Regions from separate parts of the Cryobacterium sp. RTC2.1 genome, predicted to be linked through region 2. Evidence: riboswitches for the same ligand, from Rfam matches in the RefSeq annotation. Region 2 holds a riboswitch; the other holds the start of a gene.
The links. A riboswitch is a leader RNA that binds a small molecule or an ion and turns the genes downstream of it on or off. The one in region 2 is predicted to bind cyclic di-GMP.
Positions count from the first base shown of each region.

Region 1 (16,853 bases), on a different contig from region 2:
ATTGGGTACCCGCCGGCATCGTCGTCGGCGTCGGCGCCGGCGACAACGCGGGCGCCGCCCTCGGCCTCGGAGCGGGCGACGGCGACGTCATCGTATCGATCGGCACGAGCGGCACCGTCTTCGCGGTGACCGCGACCCCGGCAACGGATGCCACGGGCACGGTCGCGGGGTTCGCCGACGCGAGCGGGCTCTTCCTTCCGCTCGTCGCGACGCTCAACGCCGCGCGCGTGCTCGACGCGGTGCGCGGACTCCTCGGCGTGGACCACGACGAGCTCGGCCGACTCGCCCTCGAGGCGGAGGCCGGCGCGAACGGCCTCGTGCTCCAGCCCTATTTCGAAGGCGAGCGCACCCCGAACCTGCCCAACGCGACCGCGACCCTCTTCGGGCTCACCCTCGCCTCGACCACCCGGCCGAACCTCGCCCGCGCGGCGATCGAAGGCCTGCTCTGCGGGCTCGCCGACGGCCTCGAGGCCGTGCGCGGCCAGGGTGTCGTCGTCTCCCGGGTGCTCCTGATCGGCGGCGCGGCGCAGAACCCGGCCGTCCGCGGCATCGCGGCGCAGCTCTTCGACAACCCCGTCGTCGTTCCGGCCCCTGGCGAGTATGTCGCCGACGGCGCAGCCGTGCAGGCGGCGTGGGCGCTGACGGGAGCGCGACCGGAGTGGCGCATCTCGCTCGCGGCGGAGCCGGCGATCGACTTCCGCCCCGTCATCCGCTCGCAGTACGCCGCCCACCGCGTCTGACCCACCTGCTCCGACCCACCCCGCCTGCCGGGTCAGAGCGCGCTGATCCGCCAGCTCGCCTCGTGGGTGTCTCCTGGCGCCAGACGCACGAGGTCGATGCCGGAGTTGAACGCGTCAGGAGGGCACGTCATCGGTTCCACCGCGAGGCCGAGCCGGGTGACCCCTGGCAGCGGCAGGTCCGCGGTGTGCACTTGCAGCCACGGGCATTCCGGCCCGAAGCTCATGGCCACACCGCGTCCGTCGGCCTCCCGCAGTTCGAGTGTCGCGCGCCCGCCGGAGTCCTGGATGATGCCCGTGAACGCGTGGTCGATCTCCGTCGCACCCAGCACCCGGGGCTCCCGGAAGTCGAAGGCACCGTCGCCGGCCGCGACGTCGACGACTCCGACCGGCAGCAGCCGGTCCGGTGTGACCTCGAGGAACCGGTCGGCCGGAAGCCTGAGCGTCCAGCTGTCCAGCGGGGAATCCCCCGCGCGCAGGTACGGATGCGGGCACACGCCATACGGCGCCGTGCCCGCTCCGGAGTTGCACACCTCGATCGTGGTCGTCAGTCCATCCGCGGCGAGCGCGTACCGGGCCGTGAAGTCGAGCTGGAAGGGATAGCCGGGACCGGCGGGCAGCCTGAGTCCGAGCACGACCTCGCCGCGAGCGTGCGCGAGCAGCCGCCAGGCCCGGTCGAACACGAGCCCGTGCAGCGCGCAGTCCCGCGACGGCTCGTTGACCGGCACGTGCACGGCCACTCCGTCTACCGGGTAGCGACCGTCCGCGATCCGGTTGGGCCAGGGTGCCGCGAGAGCGCCGCGGAAGCCGACCATGGCCTCGTCCCGGTCAAAGCTCACGACCAGGTCGCGCCCCTCGTACTGCAGCAGGCGCAGGCACGCGCCGATCTCGGTCACGACCGCGCGGTAGCCGTGTCCCGCGATCTCGTACTGCTCGCCGCTCGGCGCGGGGTTGGGTCCCGCCGTCGTGGTCTCGCTCGTCATGATTCCTGTCCTCGCTCTTCGGATGCCCCGGGCACGGTCACCGGTTCGCGCGATTCCGAGGACTCACGCTCGATCACCCGGAAGTCGGCCAGGAACTCTCTCGGCGCCTCCGGGGCGGTGGCATTGATCCGTTCGAGCAGCACCCGCACGGCGGTCTCGGCGATCTCTGCCCTCCCGGGATCGACCGTCGAGAGCGTCGGAAGGCTGTACCGGGTCTCGTCGAGATCGTCGAAGCCCATCAGCGCCACGTCCTCCGGGATGCGCAGCCCAGCCTGCTGGAGCACGCGCATGGCGCCGAGGGCCAGGGTGTCGTTGAGTCCGAACACGGCGTCGAACTCCACGCCGGAGGCGAGCAGCTCCCGCGTCGCTGTGGCGCCGTTCGAGCGGTGCCACAGGGTCGTGAACCCGATCAGGGCGGGGTCGAAGGGAATTCCGGCGGCCTCGAGGGCCTCCCGGTACCCGCGCAGGCGCAGGCCGGCCGAGCCGATCACTTCGCCCTCGTGCGCACCGACCACCGCGATCCGGCGCCGTCCCCGCCGGATCAGGTGTTCGGTCGCCGCCCTCGCGGCATCGACGTTGCGCATCGTGACGTGGTCGGTCGGCCCGTTGAAGATCCGCTCCCCGAGCAGCACGAGCGGGTAGCCGACCCGCAGGAAGTCCGCGTCGTCGTTGCCCATGCCGAGAGGGCTGAAGATCAGGCCGTCGGTGAGCTGGCGCCGGGGGCTCGAGAGCAGGCCGATCTCCCGGTCCCGGTCTCCCCCGGTCTGTTCGATCAGGACGGTGACGCCATGGCGCTCCGCCGAGCGGATCACGGCATCCGCGAGCTCGGCGAAGTAGCTCAGGGACAACTCGGGGAGGGCGAGGCCGATCATGCCCGTCCGTCCGGAACGCAGGCTGCGTGCCGAGAGATTGGGGTGGTAGTCGAGCTCGGCGATGGCCTCGAGCACCCGCTGTTTGGTGGCGGGGCGGATGTGGGGGTGATCGTTGATCACGTTGGAGACGGTCTTGATCGAGACTCCGGCGATTTGTGCCACATCGTGCAGTGTTGCCGCCATGGAGCCCCTTCCGATTCGGGCGACGTTCGCAGCAGCGTTCGTCTCCTCGCATAGTACAACGTTGTATGGCAGGCGGTGGGCGGGATCCGGCCTGATCACGGCAGCCTGTAACGATCTGGGTCAGACCGCTTGACAAATCGATGTCCGCCTCGACAGAATCTAGTTACATCGTTTACTTACAACGATGTAAACGATGCGATCGGCTCAGCGGATCCCGTCGCCAATACCGAGACAAGGGTGTCTGCACACCGGGAATGGACCAACACAAGTGAAAAAGATTCTGGCAACGGGGGGCGTCGCCATCATGCTCGCCGCAACGCTCAGCGGCTGCTCAACCGGGGCGGCCGAAGCAAGCTGCCAAAACAAGATCGTCAACTCTGCCGCAACCGTGGTCAACGTCTGGGCGTGGTATCCCGAATTCGAATCGGTCGTCGACCTGTTCAACAACACGCATGACAAGGTGCAGGTCTGCTGGACCAACGTCGGTGCGGGCAATGACGAGTACACCAAGTTCTCGACGGCCATCGAGGCCGGCTCGGGTGCTCCCGATGTCATCATGCTCGAGACCGAGGTCGTGCAGAGCTACATCCCGCGGGACGCCCTCGCCGACCTGACGAGTTACACGGCCGACATCAAGCAGAACTACTCCGAGGGCGCCTGGGCCGACGAGTCCAGCGGGGCAGGCGTCTACGCCATCCCCGTCGACGGCGGACCGGTCGGCATGCTCTATCGCAAGGACATCTTCGACAAGTACGGCATCGCGGTTCCGACGACCTGGGAAGAATACGCGGCCGCCGCGCAGGCCCTCAAGGATGCCGGATCGACCTCGATGATCACCGACTTCGCCGGCAATGGCCGGGCATACCAGCAGGCGCTCTTCGCGCAGGCCGGCTCGATTCCCTATACCGTCGACGGAACGAACGTCACGGTCGACCTGAACGACGCCGCGAGCCTCAAGGTCCTCACCTACTGGCAGGACCTGGTCTCCAAGGGCCTTGTCGGCACAGAGGACGCGTCGACGACCGACTACAACACGCACCTCGTCGACGGCACATACGCTTCGACGATCGCGGCGGCCTGGCTGCCCGGCTACCTCGCCGGGTTCACCGGCGCCGAGAGCGGTGCCGTCTGGCAGGCTGCCCCGATCCCGCAGTGGGCAGGCGAAACGCCCAAGCAGGTCAACATTGGCGGATCGGCCTTCTCGGTGACGAGCCAGGCCAAGGACAAGGATGCCGCCGCGACCGTCGCGAAGGACATCTTCGGAACCGAAGAGGCCTGGAAGCTCGGCATTGAAAAGGCCGCACTCTTCCCGCTCTGGAAGCCGATCCTGACCTCCTCGTACTTCACCGATCGCGCCTACGACTTCTTCGGCGGCCAGCAGATCAACAAGGACGTCTTCCTCGCCGCCGCGAACGACTACAGCGGCTTCCAGGTCAGCCCGTTCCAGAACCTCGCGTACGACAAGCTCACCGAGGCCGTCAACTCGGTCTCGAGCGGTGCCGCCACGCCGGCGGATGCCCTCGCGACGTACCAGAAGGCCGTCACGGAGTACGCGACCTCACAGGGGTACACGGTCAAATAACCCGGACCCACGGTGGTGGGGGGGGGGGGCGCCCCCCCCCCCCCCCCCCCCCCCCGGCCCCTGGAAAGGAACAATGTTGTCCTCAACCATCGAGAGACGCTCCGTCACCCCGGACCGTGCTTTCCTGAAAAAACCCGGCCGGCTCGGATCGGGCGTCAGCGCCCGGCGTGCACGCTGGGGGTGGCTCTTCGTGGCCCCCTTCGCCGTCTTCCTGGTGCTCTTCCTCCTCACGCCCCTCGTCTACGCCTTCATCCTCAGTCTGCAGAACAAGACCGTGGCAACGGGCACGCACTGGGTCGGCCTCGACAACTACGCCAAGGCCTTCACCGATCCTCTCTTCCTCGAGGGTGTCTGGCTCGTCGTGCGGTTTTCGATCATCCTGATCCCGATCCAGATGCTCGTCTCGCTCGGCGCTGCCCTGCTGCTCGACTCGATCACGAGCCGGTTCTCCAAGTTCTCCCGGCTGATGATCTTCGTTCCCTACGCGGTTCCCGCCGTGATCGGCGCCCTGATGTGGGGCTTCCTCTACAGCCCGAGCTTCGGCCCCGCCGCAGAGGTCGCCGGCTGGTTCGGCCTCAACGCGCCGCAGTTGCTGTCGCCGGACAACATCTTCGGCAGCCTCGTGAACGTCGTGACCTGGCAGTGGGCCGGCTACTACATGATCATCATCTACGCGGCGCTCCAGGGCATCGACACCTCGATCTATGAGGCGGCCAAGATCGACGGCGCCAACGCCTGGCAGACCGCGCTCCGGATCAAGATCCCGATGATCTCGTCCTCGCTCGTCCTGATCCTGGTCTTCGCCCTGATCGGAACCCTGCAGTTCTTCACGGAGCCCCAGATCCTGCGGAGCATGGCGTCGGGATCGATCACCGCCTCGTACACGCCGAACATCTACGCATACACGCTCGCGTTCTCCTATTCGCAATTCAACTACGCCTCGGCGATCTCGTTCGCCCTCGGGCTCGTCGTCTTCGTGGGCTCCTATATCTTCCTGCACTTCACCCGTAAAAAGAGCGGACTGAACTCATGACCGTGCTCGTTTCGACCACCTCACCGCGACCGGAGAAGCGGCGGTCCCATGCCTCCCGCGAGGCCAGCCGGGCCGGCGGGCGTCGCGTCCTGCCGCACCTCGTCCTCGTCGGCCTCATCCTCTATTTCGCGCTTCCGTTCTGGTGGCTCATCGTCGCGAGCACCAAGGACCAGGCGACGCTCTTCAGCGGCGACACGAGCCCGCTCTGGTTCGGGAAGTTCAACCTGATCGACAACATCCAGCTGTTGTTCACGTACTCGAACGGGCTGTACTGGCACTGGCTCGGCAACTCGTTCCTCTACGCCCTCACCGGCGGCATCGGCGCGACCGTCATCTCGGTGCTCGCCGGCTACGGCTTCGCGCAGTACCGCTTCGCCGGGCGCACCCCGTTCTTCGCCCTGGTGCTCGGTTCGGTCATGGTCCCCGCGACGGCCCTCGTCATCCCGATGTTCGTGATGTTCAGCGCGACCCACCTGACGAACACGATGTGGGCGGTGATCCTGCCGTCCATGCTCAATCCCTTCGGCGTTTACCTGATGCGGGTCTACACCCAGGATGCGATCCCGGACGAGATGATCGACGCCGCAAGGATGGACGGGGCCGGCGAGTTGCGGATCTTCTTCCGCGTCGCACTCCCCCTGCTCCGCCCGGCCCTCGTCACCGTGCTGCTGCTCAGCGTCGTCGGCACCTGGAACAACTATTTCCTGCCGCTCGTGATGTTCTCCAACCCGAACCTGTTCCCCGTCACGGTCGGGCTCGGCGCCCTGCAGACCCAGGCCGGCGTCAACACCGGCGGGCAGTCGCTCTGGACCATCGTCATCGTCGGAGCACTGGTCTCCGTGATCCCGCTCATCATCGCCTTCCTCACGCTGCAGAAGTACTGGCAGGGCGGGCTCTCCCTCGGCAGCGTCAAGTAAGCATCCGCACCTCTTCCACCCATCTCGATTCCAAAGGACTTTCCTCGCGTGACACAGGCAACAATCGTCATCGACCGCTCAGCCGTCGTGGCACCCATCAACCGCCGGATCTTCGGTTCCTTCGTCGAACATCTCGGCCGGTGCGTGTATGACGGCATCTATGAACCCGGCCACCCGACCGCCAACGCCGACGGGTTCCGGCTCGACGTCGTCGACCTCGTCAAGGAGCTCGGCTCGACGACCATCCGCTACCCCGGCGGCAACTTCGTCTCCGGGTACAAGTGGGAGGACGGCGTCGGACCGCGCGCGGACCGACCGGTGCGCCGAGACCTCGCCTGGCACTCGCTCGAGAGCAACCAGGTCGGCCTCGAGGAGTTCGCCCGCTGGTGCGCCCTGACGGACTCCGAGCTGATGATGGCCGTCAACCTCGGCACCCGCGGCATCGACGCCGCCCTCGACCTTCTCGAATACGCCAACCAGCCCGACGGGACCGCGCTCAGCGAGCAGCGAATCCGGAACGGCGCGGTCGAGCCGTACGACATCCGGATGTGGTGCCTCGGCAACGAGATGGACGGACCCTGGCAGATCGGCCATATGTCTGCCGACGACTACGGGAAGATCGCGGCTCGCACCGCATCCGCCATGAAGACCGCGGACAAGAGCCTCGAGCTCGTCGTCTGCGGCTCCTCCGGTTCTGCGATGCCGACCTTCGGGGAGTGGGAGCGGGTCGTGCTCGAGCACAGCTACGAGTACGTCGACTACGTCTCCTGCCACGCCTATTACCAGGAGCGCAAGGGAGACCTCGCTTCGTACCTCGCGTCCTCCCTCGAGATGACCTATTTCATCGAGACGGTGAAGGCCACGGCGGACCACGTCAAGTACAAGCTCCGCAGCGAGAAGACCATCCAGCTCTCCTTCGACGAGTGGAACATCTGGTACCTCGACGAGCACCAGGCCTCGGAGGAGGTCAACGAGGAGTGGCGCCACGCGCCGCGGCAGCTCGAGGACGTCTACTCCGTCGCCGACGCCGTCGTGCTCGGCAACCTGCTGATCACGCTCCTGCAGAACCACGACAGGGTCGGATCCGCTTCTCTCGCGCAGCTCGTCAACGTCATCGCGCCGATCATGACCGAGCCGGGCGGGGCGAGCTGGCGCCAGACCACGTTCTTCCCGTTTTCGGTGACCTCGAGGCTCGCCCGCGGCGTCGTGCTGAAGCCCCGGATCGATGCCGGGACCTATGACACGGCCCTCTACGGTGCAGCGCCCCTCGTCGACGCCGTCGCGACCTTCGATGCCGAGACGGGCGCATCCGCCGTCTTCCTCGTGAACCGCAGCCAGACGGAGTCGATCGAGGTGTCGATCGACGTCTCCGGCCTCGACGCGACGCTCCTCACCGAAGCGGTCACCCTGCACGATGCGGATGTCTACGCCAGGAACACACTCGCCGACCAGAATCGGGTCGGCCTGAAGCCCCTCGACGGCGTGCTGCTCACCGAAGGGGTCCTCACCGTCATCCTGCCGCCGGTCTCGTGGTCGGCACTCGCGCTGAACTAGGTTCCGAACGCCCGGCAGCCACTGCCGGCAGGCAGAATTCCCCCCGGTCGCCCCGCAACCGGGGGGGAATTCCCGGTTCCGCAGGAGAGTCTCAGGCCCGCACACGCCTTCCCCGCGCCCGGCGTGCCACAATGACAAGCACCTGCCGAACCGCGACCCGAACCGCGAACCGGCCCGCCAGTCCCCAGGAAGGGGATGGACCGATGAGTCCGTCATCCAGGCTACCCACCCTGCTCGACGTGGCCACCGCGGCTGGCGTGTCCCTCGCCACCGCGTCGCGTGCCCTGAACGGCAGCACCCGCACCGTCAACGGGGACTACCGCGACCGGGTCTTCACGGCCGCCGCCCAGCTCGGCTACACCCCCAACCTCTCGGCGCAGGCCGTTGCCACGGGAAGCACCCGGACGGTCGCCCTTGTCGTCACCGACATCGCGGACCCGCGCGACGCATTCCTGGCATCCGGCGTGATCGACGCGGCAGCGGATGCCGGACTCACCGTCACGGTGACCGTCACGGCAGGCGATCCCGACCGTGAACTCGCACTCGTCCGATCCCTGCGCGGGCAGCGCCCCCGGATCCTGATCCTCGCCGGACCGCCGTTCCCCGATGGCGCGGACGGCACTCCGCTCACGGACGAGCTGCGCTCCTTCGAGGCCGGCGGCGGCCGGGTGATCGTGCTCGGCGAGCGTTCCCTCGGCTTCGCGACCGTGCCACGCGGCGAGATCGGCTCCGAGGCGGGGCCGGAGTCCCTCGCCGCCGTCGGCCGCGCGGCCGTCGCACGAGCGCTCGTCCCTCCGGTCCCCGGGCCCGGAACGCCAGCCGGGACCGTCGCGAGCTGACTCCGGCCGGTCCCCGGCCAGTACAGTAGGGCCGTGAACGACTACACGGCACCCGACTTCGCACGCACGCCCATCGACGAGGAATCGGCGGCCCTGCTCGCGATCGGCGGCCTCGAACTGCGCCTGATCGACGCCGCAGACACCGAGGCCCGGCGACACTGGCACCGCGCGACAGCGCGCGGCTTCCACGATGGCGCGCCCGACGACAACGAACTCGTCCGCCGCCTGGCGAACACCGCAGGGGATCGCGTCACGGCCGTCCTCGACGCGACCGCTGCCGATCCGCTCACCCCGGTCGCGACGGTGCGGTCCTGGCCGATGGGCCTGAGCGTCCCCGGCGGCGGCACACTGCCCGCCTGGGCGATCAGCTCGGTCACCGTCTCGCCGACGCACCGCCGCAGAGGCCTCGCCCGCGCCCTGCTCACCGCCGAGCTCCGCACCGCGCACGGGCTCGGCCTGCCACTCGCCATGCTCACCGTGTCGGAGGCCACTATCTACGCGCGGTACGGGTTCGGGCCGGCCGCGCACCAGGCGAGCATCACCATCACCACCGGCGACGCCCGGCCGGCCCCGGCGGCCCCGGCGGGCACGGGGCGGCTGCACTTCGTCTCCCCCGAATCGCTGCGCCACGACGCCCCGGCGATCTTCGAAGCCGCCAGAAGGCGCGGCGCCGGTGACGTCGACCGTCGCGACAGCCTCTGGGACCAGATCCTCGGATTCACGACCCCCGCGTTGGCCGAGCCGTCCGAGGCGGCAGCCCCGGCCCCGACGACCGCCGCCACCCCGACGCGGCAGACGGTGCGCTTCGACGACCCGACAGGCCGACCGCAGGGATTCGCGGTCTACAGCGTCACGCTCGAGGGCGACGCCTACCCTGGTCGGCTCGACGTCGTCGACCTGGTCGCGGCGACCGACGCGGCATACACAGCACTCTGGCGCTTCCTGCTCGACCTCGACCTCATCGGAGAGGTCTCCGCCCCGCTCCGGAGTATCGCGGAGCCCCTCGTCTGGCAGCTCGAGAACCCCCGGGCCGTGCGCGCCTCCGCCGAACGCGACCACCTCTGGCTGCGCCTCCTCGACGTGCCTGCCGCACTCGAGCACCGCCGATACGCCGCACCGGGCGTCTTCCTCCTCGATGTCTCCGACGACCTCGGCATCGCAGGGGGCGAGTTCCTGCTCACTGTCTCTCCAGACGGTGCAGGCTCGGCGCATCCGCTCGCCGCGGGCGAGGCCAGCCCGGCGGGAGCGGCCCACCTCAGCCTCTCGGTCGCCGCCCTCTCCGCCCTCTACCTGGGCGGCCCGAGCGCCGTCGTGCTGAGCCGCGCCGGCAGGGTCACCGAGCACACGGAGGATGCCGCGACGCAGGTCGACGCCGCATTCCGCTCCGGGCAGCCGCCGCACCTCAGCACCTGGTTCTAACCCTCCTCACAGCTGGCTCCCAGCCCGATGGCACGGGGCGTGGAGGTGGACGGCCTAACCTAGATTCGATAAGTCACTCGCGACGAAACGGTGTACAGGGTCTATGAACAGCAACCTCCCCGGCAAAGGCACGCCCCCGAAGAAGGACCGCCGCGATGCGGCACGGGAGAGCGCCCGCTTGATGCGTGAAGCCCAGCAGAAGAAGGACAAGCGAAACAAGCTGTTCCTGCGCGGCGGCATCGGTGCCGGACTGGTTGCGATCGCCGTCGTCGTCGCCCTCGTCATCGTGAACAGCAACGGCCCCGCGGCCGCCGGCCCGCTGAACATGGCCAGCGATGGGGTCCTGCTCACCGGCGACGGAACGACCATCACCGCCGTCCCGACGGCCGCCCTCGCCGCGGACGCCACGCCGGTCGCGACCGACCAGACCAAGCTCACGAGCACTGCGAACATCGTCGTCTACGCCGATTACCTGTGCCCCTATTGCGGCCAGTTCGAGACCACCAACGGCACCGCGATCAACTCCTGGGTCACCGCGGGCAACGCGACGCTCGAGTACCACCCGATCTCCATCCTCGACGCCAACTCGGCCGGGACGAAGTACTCGACCCGGGCAGCGAACGCCGCCGTGTGCGTAGCCAACTACCAGCCCGCCGCATTCCCGGCCGTCAACGCCGCCCTGTTCGCCCAGCAACCCGCTGAGAGCACCGCCGGCCTGACGGATCAGGAACTTGTGAGCCTGGTCACGACCGCGGGAGCCACGGACGCCGGCATCACGAAGTGCATCACTGACGGTGCCTTCAAGTCCTGGGTCGGCAATGCGACCAAGCGCGCCCTCGCCGGCCCGCTGCCCAACTCGACGACCCTCACCAAGGTCGCCGGAACCCCGACCGTGCTCGTCAACGGCGTCGCCTACACCGGCTCCCTGACCGACGCGACGGTGTTCTCCACCTTCGTCCAGGACCAGGTCACCGCAGCCGCCAAGAAGTAGGCGGCCGCTGGTGCAGCCACCGGGCCGAAAACAGCCGGGCACGACCGACCTCGGGGTGTTCGGCGAGACCGTCGACGACGAGACGCGGTGCGTTCACTACAACACGGCGGCGGATGTCGTCGCGATCCGGTTCTACTGCTGCCGCCGGTTCTACCCCTGCCACCTCTGCCACGCCGCCGCGGCCGATCATGCGGCGCGGCAGTGGCCGGTCGCGCTCTGGGCGGAGCAGGCGATCCTCTGCGGAGCCTGCCTCCGCACCCTGAGCATCACCGACTACCGTGCCGCGACACGCTGCCCGCACTGCGCGGCGCCCTTCAACGACGGATGCCGGGCGCACGCCCACCTCTACTTCGAGGCGCCCAGCCCCTGACCCCGTTCTCCATCTGAAGTGTCGCAGATCGACGTTCCCGAGGCCCGGGAACGTCGATCTGCGACACCTCAGCGCCGTCAGCGCGTGGGGGGTCAGCGCGTGAGGCCGGCGGGCAGCGCGGAGTTCAGGTCGGCGACGAGGTAGAGGCGCTGTGTCGCGCGGGTCATGGCGACGTACAGCGATCCGGCCCCGCGCTCCGAGGCGGCCACGATGCCTGCGGGATCCACGACGATCACGGCGTCGAACTCGAGGCCCTTCGCGTCGCGAGGCCCGAGGAGTGCGATCTCCCTGCCGAGCCCGAGGGCGCCGAGACCGACCCGGTCCCCGAACTCCGCCGAGAGCTCCGCCCCGACGGCCTCAAGCGCCGCATCGGCAGCGATCACGGCGAGGGTACCGCCCGCACGCAGCGCGCGCTCGCGGTGAACCGCTGCCGCGACATCCGCTTCGACGGTTATCGGCCACTCACTCGCGCGAACCGCCCGCGAGGGCGTCACCGGCAGCCCGTGCGCGATCGCCATCTCCTCGGCCGCGGTCGCGATCTGGCGGGGTGTGCGATAGTTCACGGTCAGTTCCTCGAGGCGCCAGCGCCCGGCCTCGAGGGAGGCGTCGAGAATGGGCGCGAGGGCCTCCTTCCAGCTGCCCGATGCCGAGGCGGATGCGGCCTGCGCGATATCGCCGACGACCGTGAACGACCGGCGCGGCCCCCGGCGCAGCAGCAGCCGCCACTGCATCGGCGAGAGTTCCTGTGCCTCGTCGACGACGACGTGGCCGTATGTCCAGGTGCGGTCGACGGCCGCACGCTCGGCGGTCGTGGCCCGGTCGCCGAGCTCGGCGAAGTTGTCTGCCAGGGCGCGTGCGTTGACGAGACCCTTCACGTCCATGTTCGCGATTGCGAGTTCGGCATTCTCGATGTCGCGTTTGCGCTGTTCCTTCTGTTCGCGCTTCTGGGCGGCGTCGACGACGTTGTACTCGCCGAGGTGCTCGGCCGCCTCGTCGAGCAGCGGGATATCGGCGATCGTGAACTCGGCGTCCCTGGCCCTGTGCAGGAGCGCCCTCTGCTCCGCGCTCCAGCCCGGGGTGAGCTCGGCGAGCCATTGCGGGCGCGCGTAGAGATCCTGCACGAGCTTCTCGGGGGTGAGCGGCAGCCACGCGGTGTTGAGCGCGACGCGCACGTCCTGGGCGAGCCGCAGGTCTTCGCGCAGCATCGGCAGGTCGGACTCGTCCATCGAGGCGCCGCCCTGCTGCAGCTGGCGCAGCCAGTCGCGCGCGAGCGCGCCGATCGCGGTCTTCACGAAGGTGACCCTCGCGAGGTTGTGCGGCTTGCCGCCCTCGCGCGCCTTGGCGATCGCGTTCGCCACGAGCTGCGGGGCCAGGGTGATCTTGTCGCCGTTGACCTCGAGCTGACGGGTCCCCACCGGGATCCGCTGCCGGGAGCGCACCGCATGGGCGATGAGCGCGGCCATGAAAGCCTGGCCCTTGAGCGCCGCGACGGCGGGGACGTCCTCGCGGGTCGCCTCGACGCCCGGGTACAGCTGTCCAACGCTTGAGAGAACCACCCCGGTCTCGCCAAGCGACGGCAGCACCGCCTCGATGTACTGCAGGAACGAGCGGGACGGCCCCACGATGAGCACCCCGTTGTGCTTCAGGCGATCGCGATGCGTGTAGAGCAGGTACGCCGCACGGTGCAGCGCGACGGCGGTCTTCCCCGTCCCCGGCCCGCCCTGGACGACGAGCACTCCGGCGAGGTCAGAGCGGATGATCCGGTCCTGTTCCGCCTGGATGGTCGCGACGATGTCGGGCATGTGCCCGGTGCGCTGGGCGGTCAGCGCGGAGAGCAACGCTCCCTCCCCCTGATGTTCTGAGGGTTCTCTGCCGAGGCGTTCGGCGTCGAGGATCTCGTCCTCGATCCGGATGATGGTCCGCCCCCTGGACTGCAGGTGGCGCCTGGCCCTGGCTCCCAGCGGGGTCGCGGCCGTCGCCTGGTAAAACGCGCTCGCCTGCGGCACCCGCCAGTCGAGCAGCATCGGCTGCAAGTCTTCGTCGCGCAGCCCGACCCTGCCGATGTAGCGGAACACGGAGTCGCCGCTCGCGTCGTCCGCGGCCAGTTCGAGCCGGCCGAACGCCAGCCGGTCGTCGATCTCCCGCAACTGCACGATCCGGTCCTCGTAGAGGCGCGCAAAGGTGTCCCGCTCGGAGCGGGTCTGATGATTTCCGCCGACGTCGAGCAACCGCACCGCCGTCAGCTGGTCCTCGGCCTCCCGCTGCAGCGCGTCCAGACGCGCGTACAGCGTTGCCACGTAGTTCTGTTCCCGTTCAAGCTCCAGGTCGACCACCGAAACACCCCTCAAATCCGACATTCGAGTTTACCCGACGCAGCTGGGTGGTCCTTTCCGGTCGAAAGTGCCCAGTGCACAGGGCACTCTCGACCGGAAAGGTCCGCAGAGAGGGGCGACTAGGCTTGCCGTGTGTGAGGGAGCACCCATCCCTGCGGTCTCATACAGGCACACCCGTCGCAAGGCGGGGTCGCAAAGGCACGGGACCCTCGGGTTCGCCGGCCTACACAAGGACAGGACCCGGCCTCACATGACCGCGAGACACGATCACCACCCCTTCTTCTTCACGCTGTGGAATCCGTTCCGTCGGCCGGACGGCATGACGGAAGGCACCCGGTGGCTGTTCACCTGGTTTGCGGTCGCCTCGCTCCTGCTCACCGTGCCGACCATCGTGGCCTCGGATACCGATGGGGTGCTTCTCATCGCGCTCGTGGCCGGGGCCGTCCTCATCGCCTCCTGGTGTTATGGGTTTGTCCACAGGCGGGTTCCGCTCGCGCTCGACGTGATCGACTTCGTCGCGTTCGTCGGTCTCGGACTCACGCTGCCCGACCCGATGATCGCCCTCGGGATCATCTTCGGTGCCATCTGGCTGCGTGGACTCTACGGCTCCACGCTCAGGTCTCTTGTCCGCTGCACCCTGTACGCGCTCGCGCTCGTCGCCACTGTTGTGTTGTGGGGCCCTGTGAACGGGACCACCGGCATGACCTCACCCGCCATCATCCTCGGCACGATTCCCACACTGTTCCTCACCGTCGTGATCGTGCGTCAATTGAGCATCGTGCTGTTGTCACGCGAACAGTCGATGAGACGCGACCGGGAGCTCGCAGCGACCGGCTCCCTGCTGCTCGGTATCCTCGACGAGGCGGATATCTTGGTCATCGGCTGGGCTGCGACGCAGGAACTCTGCCTCGCCACCCCCGGACTGCGCGTCCTGCGGGTCATGCGCGACGGCCCTGTCCTGCGCGTCGACGGCGCGACCGGCCAGTTCGACTCGCTGCCTGCGCAACTGCCCGGCACCGTCATCACGTCTGCCACCAATGGAACAGACGCCAACGCGACCGACCTCGACTCCCTCCCACTCGATGCAGCCGTCGGCACCCCCCTGGCGTGGGCCTGCCTCGCCTCGAATGCCCAGGCGAATACGTGGATTCTTGTGGGAGCCCCCGGCACGATCCCGGCGGAGGCCCTCGTATCGGTCCGGGCGCTCTCCAACCAGGTCTCGCTCGCCCTCCGCAACAGTACGGTCCAGGGGGAGCTCACGGTCCAGGTCAGTTCGGACCCGCTTACCGGTCTCAACAACCGTGCGTCGTTCATGGCCAAGCTCACCGCGATCCTGGGCACGGTCGACGATGCCAGCGGCGTCCACATCTTCTTCCTCGATCTCGACGATTTCAAGGACGTCAACGACCTTCTCGGACACCGGGCCGGAAACGAACTCCTCATCGAGGTCGCCGAGCGGATGCGGTCAAACACCGGGAGCACTGCCATCTGCGCCAGGCTCGGTGGCGACGAGTTCGCCATCATCCTGTCCGGCAAGAGTGATTCCGATGCCCTCGGCATCGCCACAGCCCTGGGCAGGTCGATCGCCGAACCGGTGACCCTCGAGCGGAACACCGCGCAGGTCGGCGTCAGCATCGGCATCGCCACAGCAGCAGCAGGGATCGACATCGAGGATCTGGTTCACCAGGCGGACGTGGCGATGTACGCGGCGAAGGCCAATGGCAAGAACCGCGTCCAGGTCTTCGAGCCTGGCCTCCTCCGCGTGGACAATCCCAGGGTCACCTTCGAATGGCAGCTCGCGGCCGCGGCGGCCGCCGACGAGCTCGTCGTGCACTACCAGCCCATCCTCGATCTCCCCGGGCTGCAGTGCACCGCCGTCGAGGCCCTCGTCCGTTGGCAACACCCGGAACGCGGCCTGCTCCTCCCCGGTGACTTCATCGACATCGCCGAGCGGACCGGAGCGATCATCGGTATCGGCGCTTTCGTGATGCGACGCGCCTGCCTCGACGCCGCGGCATGGCGGACGGCCAATCCTGGAGCGCCGATGGCCGTGCACGTGAACGTTTCGGCCCACGAGCTCGACCGCGAGGGGTTCGTCGACTCGATCATCGGCTGCCTGGCCGACACCGGGACCCTCGCGAAGGATCTCATCATCGAACTCACCGAGACCGTCGTACTGGACTCTCCCTCCGCGATCGGCCGCCTCCGCGCGATCGGAGCGCTCGGCGTCGGGATCGCAATCGACGACTTCGGCACGGGCTATGCCTCCCTGACGTCATTGCGCGCGCTCCCCGTCGACATCGTGAAGATCGACATGAGTTTCGTCGCCGGCGCCCTGACGAATGCCTTCGACCGTTCAGTCATCGAGGCGATCGTACGGCTGTGCGCGCAGCTCGGTATCACGACGGTCGCAGAGGGGATTGAACGGATCGAGCAGCAACGACTCCTCGAATCACTCGGCGCCGACGGGGTGCAGGGTTACCTGTACGCGCGCGCCCTCCCCGCCGCCGAACTGGCCGGCTGGCTCGAGGAGAATCGCACCACGGCGGTCGCCGCCGAGACGAACATCGTCCGAATGCTCCGCACGCACGCCTGACGCCTGCACATGACCGGCCTCAGGCCCCAGTCGGTCTCAGGCCGGTACGCCGGGCCGCACCACGAGCACAGGGCAGTCCGCGTGTCGCACACACTGTTCACTGACCGACCCGAGCAGCATCCCTGCGAGGCCGCCGCGCCCGCGGGAGCCGACCACCAGCATCCGTGCCCCGCGGGAAACGCTGATCAGGCAGCTGAGCGGCGTCGCGTACGCCGCCCGGTACTCGACGGGCACTCCCGGATGCTGCGCCGCGATCGGCCCGGCATCGGCCTCGAGCTTCTCCCGTACCGCACCGGCGTAGTCGGTGAGGGGCGAAACATAGCCGAACTTCCAGTCGGCCGGGCGTGGGGCCGTGTCGATCGACCAGGCCCGGACGACGACGACGGATGCGCCGAGCGGCCCGGCGAGGTCGAGGGCGACCGCGAGCGCATGGTTCGCATAGTC
Region 1 covers NZ_JASJXJ010000062.1:2,138-18,990, reverse strand. The annotation lists gene QN357_RS09720 (xylulokinase) at 1-740, shown strand, start outside; gene QN357_RS09715 (aldose 1-epimerase family protein) at 773-1,720, opposite strand; gene QN357_RS09710 (LacI family DNA-binding transcriptional regulator) at 1,717-2,775, opposite strand; gene QN357_RS09705 (ABC transporter substrate-binding protein) at 3,044-4,357, shown strand; gene QN357_RS09700 (carbohydrate ABC transporter permease) at 4,431-5,390, shown strand; gene QN357_RS09695 (carbohydrate ABC transporter permease) at 5,387-6,307, shown strand; gene QN357_RS09690 (alpha-N-arabinofuranosidase) at 6,356-7,861, shown strand; gene QN357_RS09685 (LacI family DNA-binding transcriptional regulator) at 8,065-8,700, shown strand; gene QN357_RS09680 (GNAT family N-acetyltransferase) at 8,734-10,119, shown strand; gene QN357_RS09675 (DsbA family protein) at 10,223-11,110, shown strand; gene QN357_RS09670 (CHY zinc finger protein) at 11,121-11,480, shown strand; gene QN357_RS09665 (HelD family protein) at 11,573-13,837, opposite strand; cyclic di-GMP riboswitch class I at 13,971-14,044, shown strand; gene QN357_RS09660 (EAL domain-containing protein) at 14,064-16,409, shown strand; gene QN357_RS09655 (universal stress protein) at 16,446-16,853, opposite strand, start outside.
Region 1: another riboswitch for cyclic di-GMP. It lies ahead of QN357_RS09660 (EAL domain-containing protein); the one in region 2 lies ahead of QN357_RS17840 (GGDEF domain-containing protein).

Region 2 (4,238 bases):
GAGCCAAGGCGCTGGTGCCAGTCCTTTTGGGCGTATTAAGTGCAGAACACTGTTGATGCCTGATCGTAGCGGCGCTCGAGGAGTTCCAACAGCATGCTCCTGGTGCTCTCGTCGGGCTCGTCGAGGAGCCATTCATCGATCACCAGGAGCGTGAATGCGGCGTACTTGTTCAAGAACTTCGTCGTGCCGGAGGGTTTATCGCGGGCCAGCTGCCAGGCCTCTTCGAGCTCCGGCATTCGAATGTAGTGTGCTCGCACCCGGTGCCGGCACGCGGCTTTCGCCAACGCGCAGCCTAGATATGATTTCCCCGACCCGGTGAATCCCTGGAACACAACGTTCTGTTGCCGGTCGATGAAAGGGCCGGGGCAGTCTGCTCTTCTTCTGCCTCCCGGCCGCGTCATATGTCCACGTGGTGGCGGCGGTGTCGGGGGCGGTGCTGTTGAGTTGGTTGTAGGCGTTGTAGCTGTCGTCGATGGGTGCCGCGCGGAACTTGGGGTGGGTGAGGCTTGGGTATGGTGAACTTCGCTCCAAGCGAAAACGAATCTTCAGAGATCAGGAGTCAACCAAACCGGGGGCCGTTCCAGCCGACAGAATGCTACGGTCAGGTCAGGATCACTTGATCATTGACGAGACGGCGTTTCTGCGTCAGTCGCACGGGCACATCCGGTGCAAGCCGGTGTCGCAAAGGCACGGGACCCCTTGGGTTAGCCGGCCTATCAACAGACAGGACCGACGCTCAATGGGCGTTTTGCGAAAATCAGTAGACCGGGTGAACGTCCGTGGCCTCTTGAGGCCGTCTGACGGGACTGTCCAAAGCACACGGTGGTACTTTGCCGCCCTGGCGATGGCGTCTCTGATCGTGTCCGTGCCTGCTGCGTTTTTCGAAGCGACCGGCGGCGTGATAGTGCTGATGCTTTTGGGGTCAACGGTAACGTTGCTGTCATCGTGCGTTCACGTCCTCCTGAGTCGGCAGGTACCACTGTGGCTGGACGTATTGGACACGGTTGCGATTGTTGTTCTCGGGCTCGCCAGTCCGTCCACGACGACGGTGATCGCCTACGTGCTCACCGCGATCTGGTTTCGAGCCTTCTACGGATCGATCTGGCGTTCTCTGCTGCGATGTGTCCTCGGGATGGCAGCGCTCTCTGCGACAGTGCCGTTGTGGTCGTTGATTCCGACCCACTCGGTGCCACCGACAACGACGGGCTTATACGAGTCGTTCCCGCTGATATTCATCGCCGTTTTCATCGCCCGCCAAATGGGCGGTGGCCTGCTGGCGCGAGAGCAGGCCACTCGGCGCGATACCGTGTTGGCCGCCACCGGCTCGCAATTGTTGGGCCTCACTGACGAGACCTTGATCAGGGCTCTCGCTTGGGCGGCTTGTGCTGAGATTTGTGATGCCACTCCAGGTTTGCGCCTGCTCAAACTGGTGCGCGATGGCGCCGAGTTGAGGGTTCAAGGAGTTGCCGGCAGCTTCCTTAGTGTTCCGGGAGCGTTTCCTGGGACCGTCGTCTCGTCCACAACGGATCCAGGGGATGCGCGGGTCCTTCAGCCGGGACCGCTGGATGACGCCGTCGGCGTCGACCTCGCCTGGTCGTGCGTTAGTTTGCGGGGATTGCACGAAAACGCCTGGATGCTGGTAGGTGCGCCGAAGAAGATCCCCTCAGATGCGTTGTTGTCTGTGCGTGATTTGGTCAACCAGGTGGCTCTGGCCCTCCGCAATAGTGACGTGCATCAACAACTCACGTTACAAGCCCAATATGATTCGTTGACTGGGCTGGACAACCGGGCTTCCTTCACCGCGAAGCTGGCCTCAAGCCTCGCGGACCAGGCGCATCTGGACGGTCTGCACGTTTTGTTCCTCGACTTAGACGACTTTAAGGATGTTAACGATGTCCTGGGTCATCGTGCCGGAGATGCGGTACTTCTCGAGGTCGCAGCGCGGCTGCGCGGGTGCACTCGCCCCGGCGATGTCTGCGCGCGACTGGGCGGCGATGAATTCGCCATCTTGTTGCGCGGTACCACGGCCAGCGCTGCTAGGGACGTCGCTCAACGCATGATTGACTCGCTGACACCACCCGTGCGCGTTGGCGAACGCTTTGCGCAGGTCGGTGCCAGCGTCGGGATCGCGACGCTCACACCCGGGATTGATATCGATGAGCTTGTACATCAAGCCGATATCGCGATGTATGCAGCCAAAGCCAACGGCAAAGGTCAAGTACAGGGCTATCACGTGGGGCTCATACACACCGGTGCGACCCGGCTAACAACCGAATGGGCCCTCGCAGTCACAGCTATTCGCACGCGCCCACTCCGTGGAGCGCGTTGATCATTTTTGTGTCTCTGAGGCTCTCCTCACGCTCGACGAAGGTCAAAAACCTATCCTGACAGCGGTGCCTTGCTGAGGTCTAGCATCCCGCCAGCGTGCCGGAAGAAGCGAGTCCCGACCGGCGCCGACACGCAGGCCCGCTCGCCCGCTTCCTCGCTCGAGATGCCCTGGCCAACGAGGCCCCCAGAAATCCTGGCGGTGCTCCCGGTGCCACCCCGGCGGCCGGCCTGGCGACCGCATCGGTTCTCGCCCGAGTTGCGTGGCCATCCAACCCTTCGGACGTCCCATAATCCACCTCCATGATCGAGGTGTTGCTTCCACCGGTTGAATCCACTCTTCTTGTTGTATCCGCTGTAGAGAAGAACAATCTTGCAGCCGTGAAATGTGCAGAACACTCGGAGAAGTACCTGGCGGTCGATGCCAGACATATCCATCGGCGGCGCTAGGCCGGCTTCAGTAAAAATCGCCTGCAACGATTTGCGCACGCGAAACTCGTACAGTCCATCGCCGAGTGATTTCCCCCACTCGCCTGCGCAAATGTCGATTCCATAGACCTCGAGTACGTGCTCGATTGCCGCGATGAGGACCGCCTGCTCGTACGGAGGGAGCGAGTCCACGAAGCGGTCAAGGGTATCGCCCTCATATTCAACAGTCCAGGCGGCCAATATCGTCCTCTCTTATGGTGCGCCGTGAGCTTATCGAGTCCGGGAGCGCCCATAGGCCCGTACGATCCCTTCAAAGAGCCACGATGGTGGCATCAGCGGCCCCGGTGTCGAGGGATAGTGGCGTGTGCCCGGGCAATTGGTCAACAGCTTGTTGGACAGCGGGGCGCTGGCTCTCCCCGGCCCGCGCGATTGCTTGCATGCCGGTCCAGTTCGTCCTCAGGTATGGATCGGAACACGTGGGATCCCGCTCACCGATTTCTTCGCCACCGGAAACGCGGGTGCCGGTGCGTGCGCCGAGTCGAACTTATTGTCGAGTCCCGGGTGTGTGTCTCGGCGAAGGTGCCCCGTCGGCGAGGCTGAAAGTCAGGACGGACTGGCGGTCATCGCGGAGGAGGTGTTCGTCGATGGCGAAGGTTTTGAGCCTGTCGGTGGTGCGCAGCTTGTCGAGGGTGTCGATGCGCAGTGCTGCGCATACTTCGGCTGGAGTCATGAGAGGTGAGATGGGCAGCGGCTTCCTCACTCTTTCTCTTCCTTCAGTATCGGCGTGAGCGTGGCGGCTTGTGCTGCGGCGATGGCGTTGATCTTGTCTGGCCTGAACCCCGCCCAGTGTTCGGTGCCAACGATGACGACGGGTGCGGATCGGTAGCCGAGTTGTGTGACCAGGTCGGCGGCGGCTTGGTCGTGGGTGAGGTCGACGGTCTCGTACTGCAGGCCGACGTTGTCAGAGCGTGAGGAAGCCACAACCGCGAGTGGCCGGCGTCGATGGGACCGCGTTGCCGTCCGTCGGCTTGGAAGGGTGTTTGCCAATCATCCAATCCTTAGGTGAGCCACCGATCAGGGGGTCTGGTTTTCCAGGGACTTGACCTTGTCGAGGAGGGCACCTATGGCGGCGTCCTGTGAGGCGAGGTGCAATTGTATTTGTTTCGCTTCTTCGAGGATCGCGCCCGCATCTTCATAGGTGGCGGCGGCTCGTGCGTCGGAGGCTGCAGCCTGGATGTTCTGGCCCACAATGATGATCGGGAGGAGCACCAATTGGAGGAACGTCTGGGCGACCCAGGCGATGATAACGATGGAGTCGTGGCTTTGAATGGCGGCCGGCAGGCTGACAAGGCTGATGGCGGCGAATGCGTAGGCCGCCCACATTGTTCCGACGCTCTTCGTGATGCCCAAGCCGATTTTTTGATTGATGCCGTTCACCCGGCCGGAATCAGCGCGCAACTTCGAGAGAACTGAGCGCACGGTCG
Region 2 covers NZ_JASJXJ010000217.1:91-4,328, forward strand. The annotation lists partial or broken gene QN357_RS17835 (ATP-binding protein) at 1-401, opposite strand, end outside; cyclic di-GMP riboswitch class I at 647-721, shown strand; gene QN357_RS17840 (GGDEF domain-containing protein) at 845-2,329, shown strand; gene QN357_RS17845 (hypothetical protein) at 2,380-2,994, opposite strand; gene QN357_RS17850 (hypothetical protein) at 3,299-3,484, opposite strand; gene QN357_RS17855 (glutaredoxin family protein) at 3,511-3,735, opposite strand; gene QN357_RS17860 (hypothetical protein) at 3,829-4,238, opposite strand, start outside.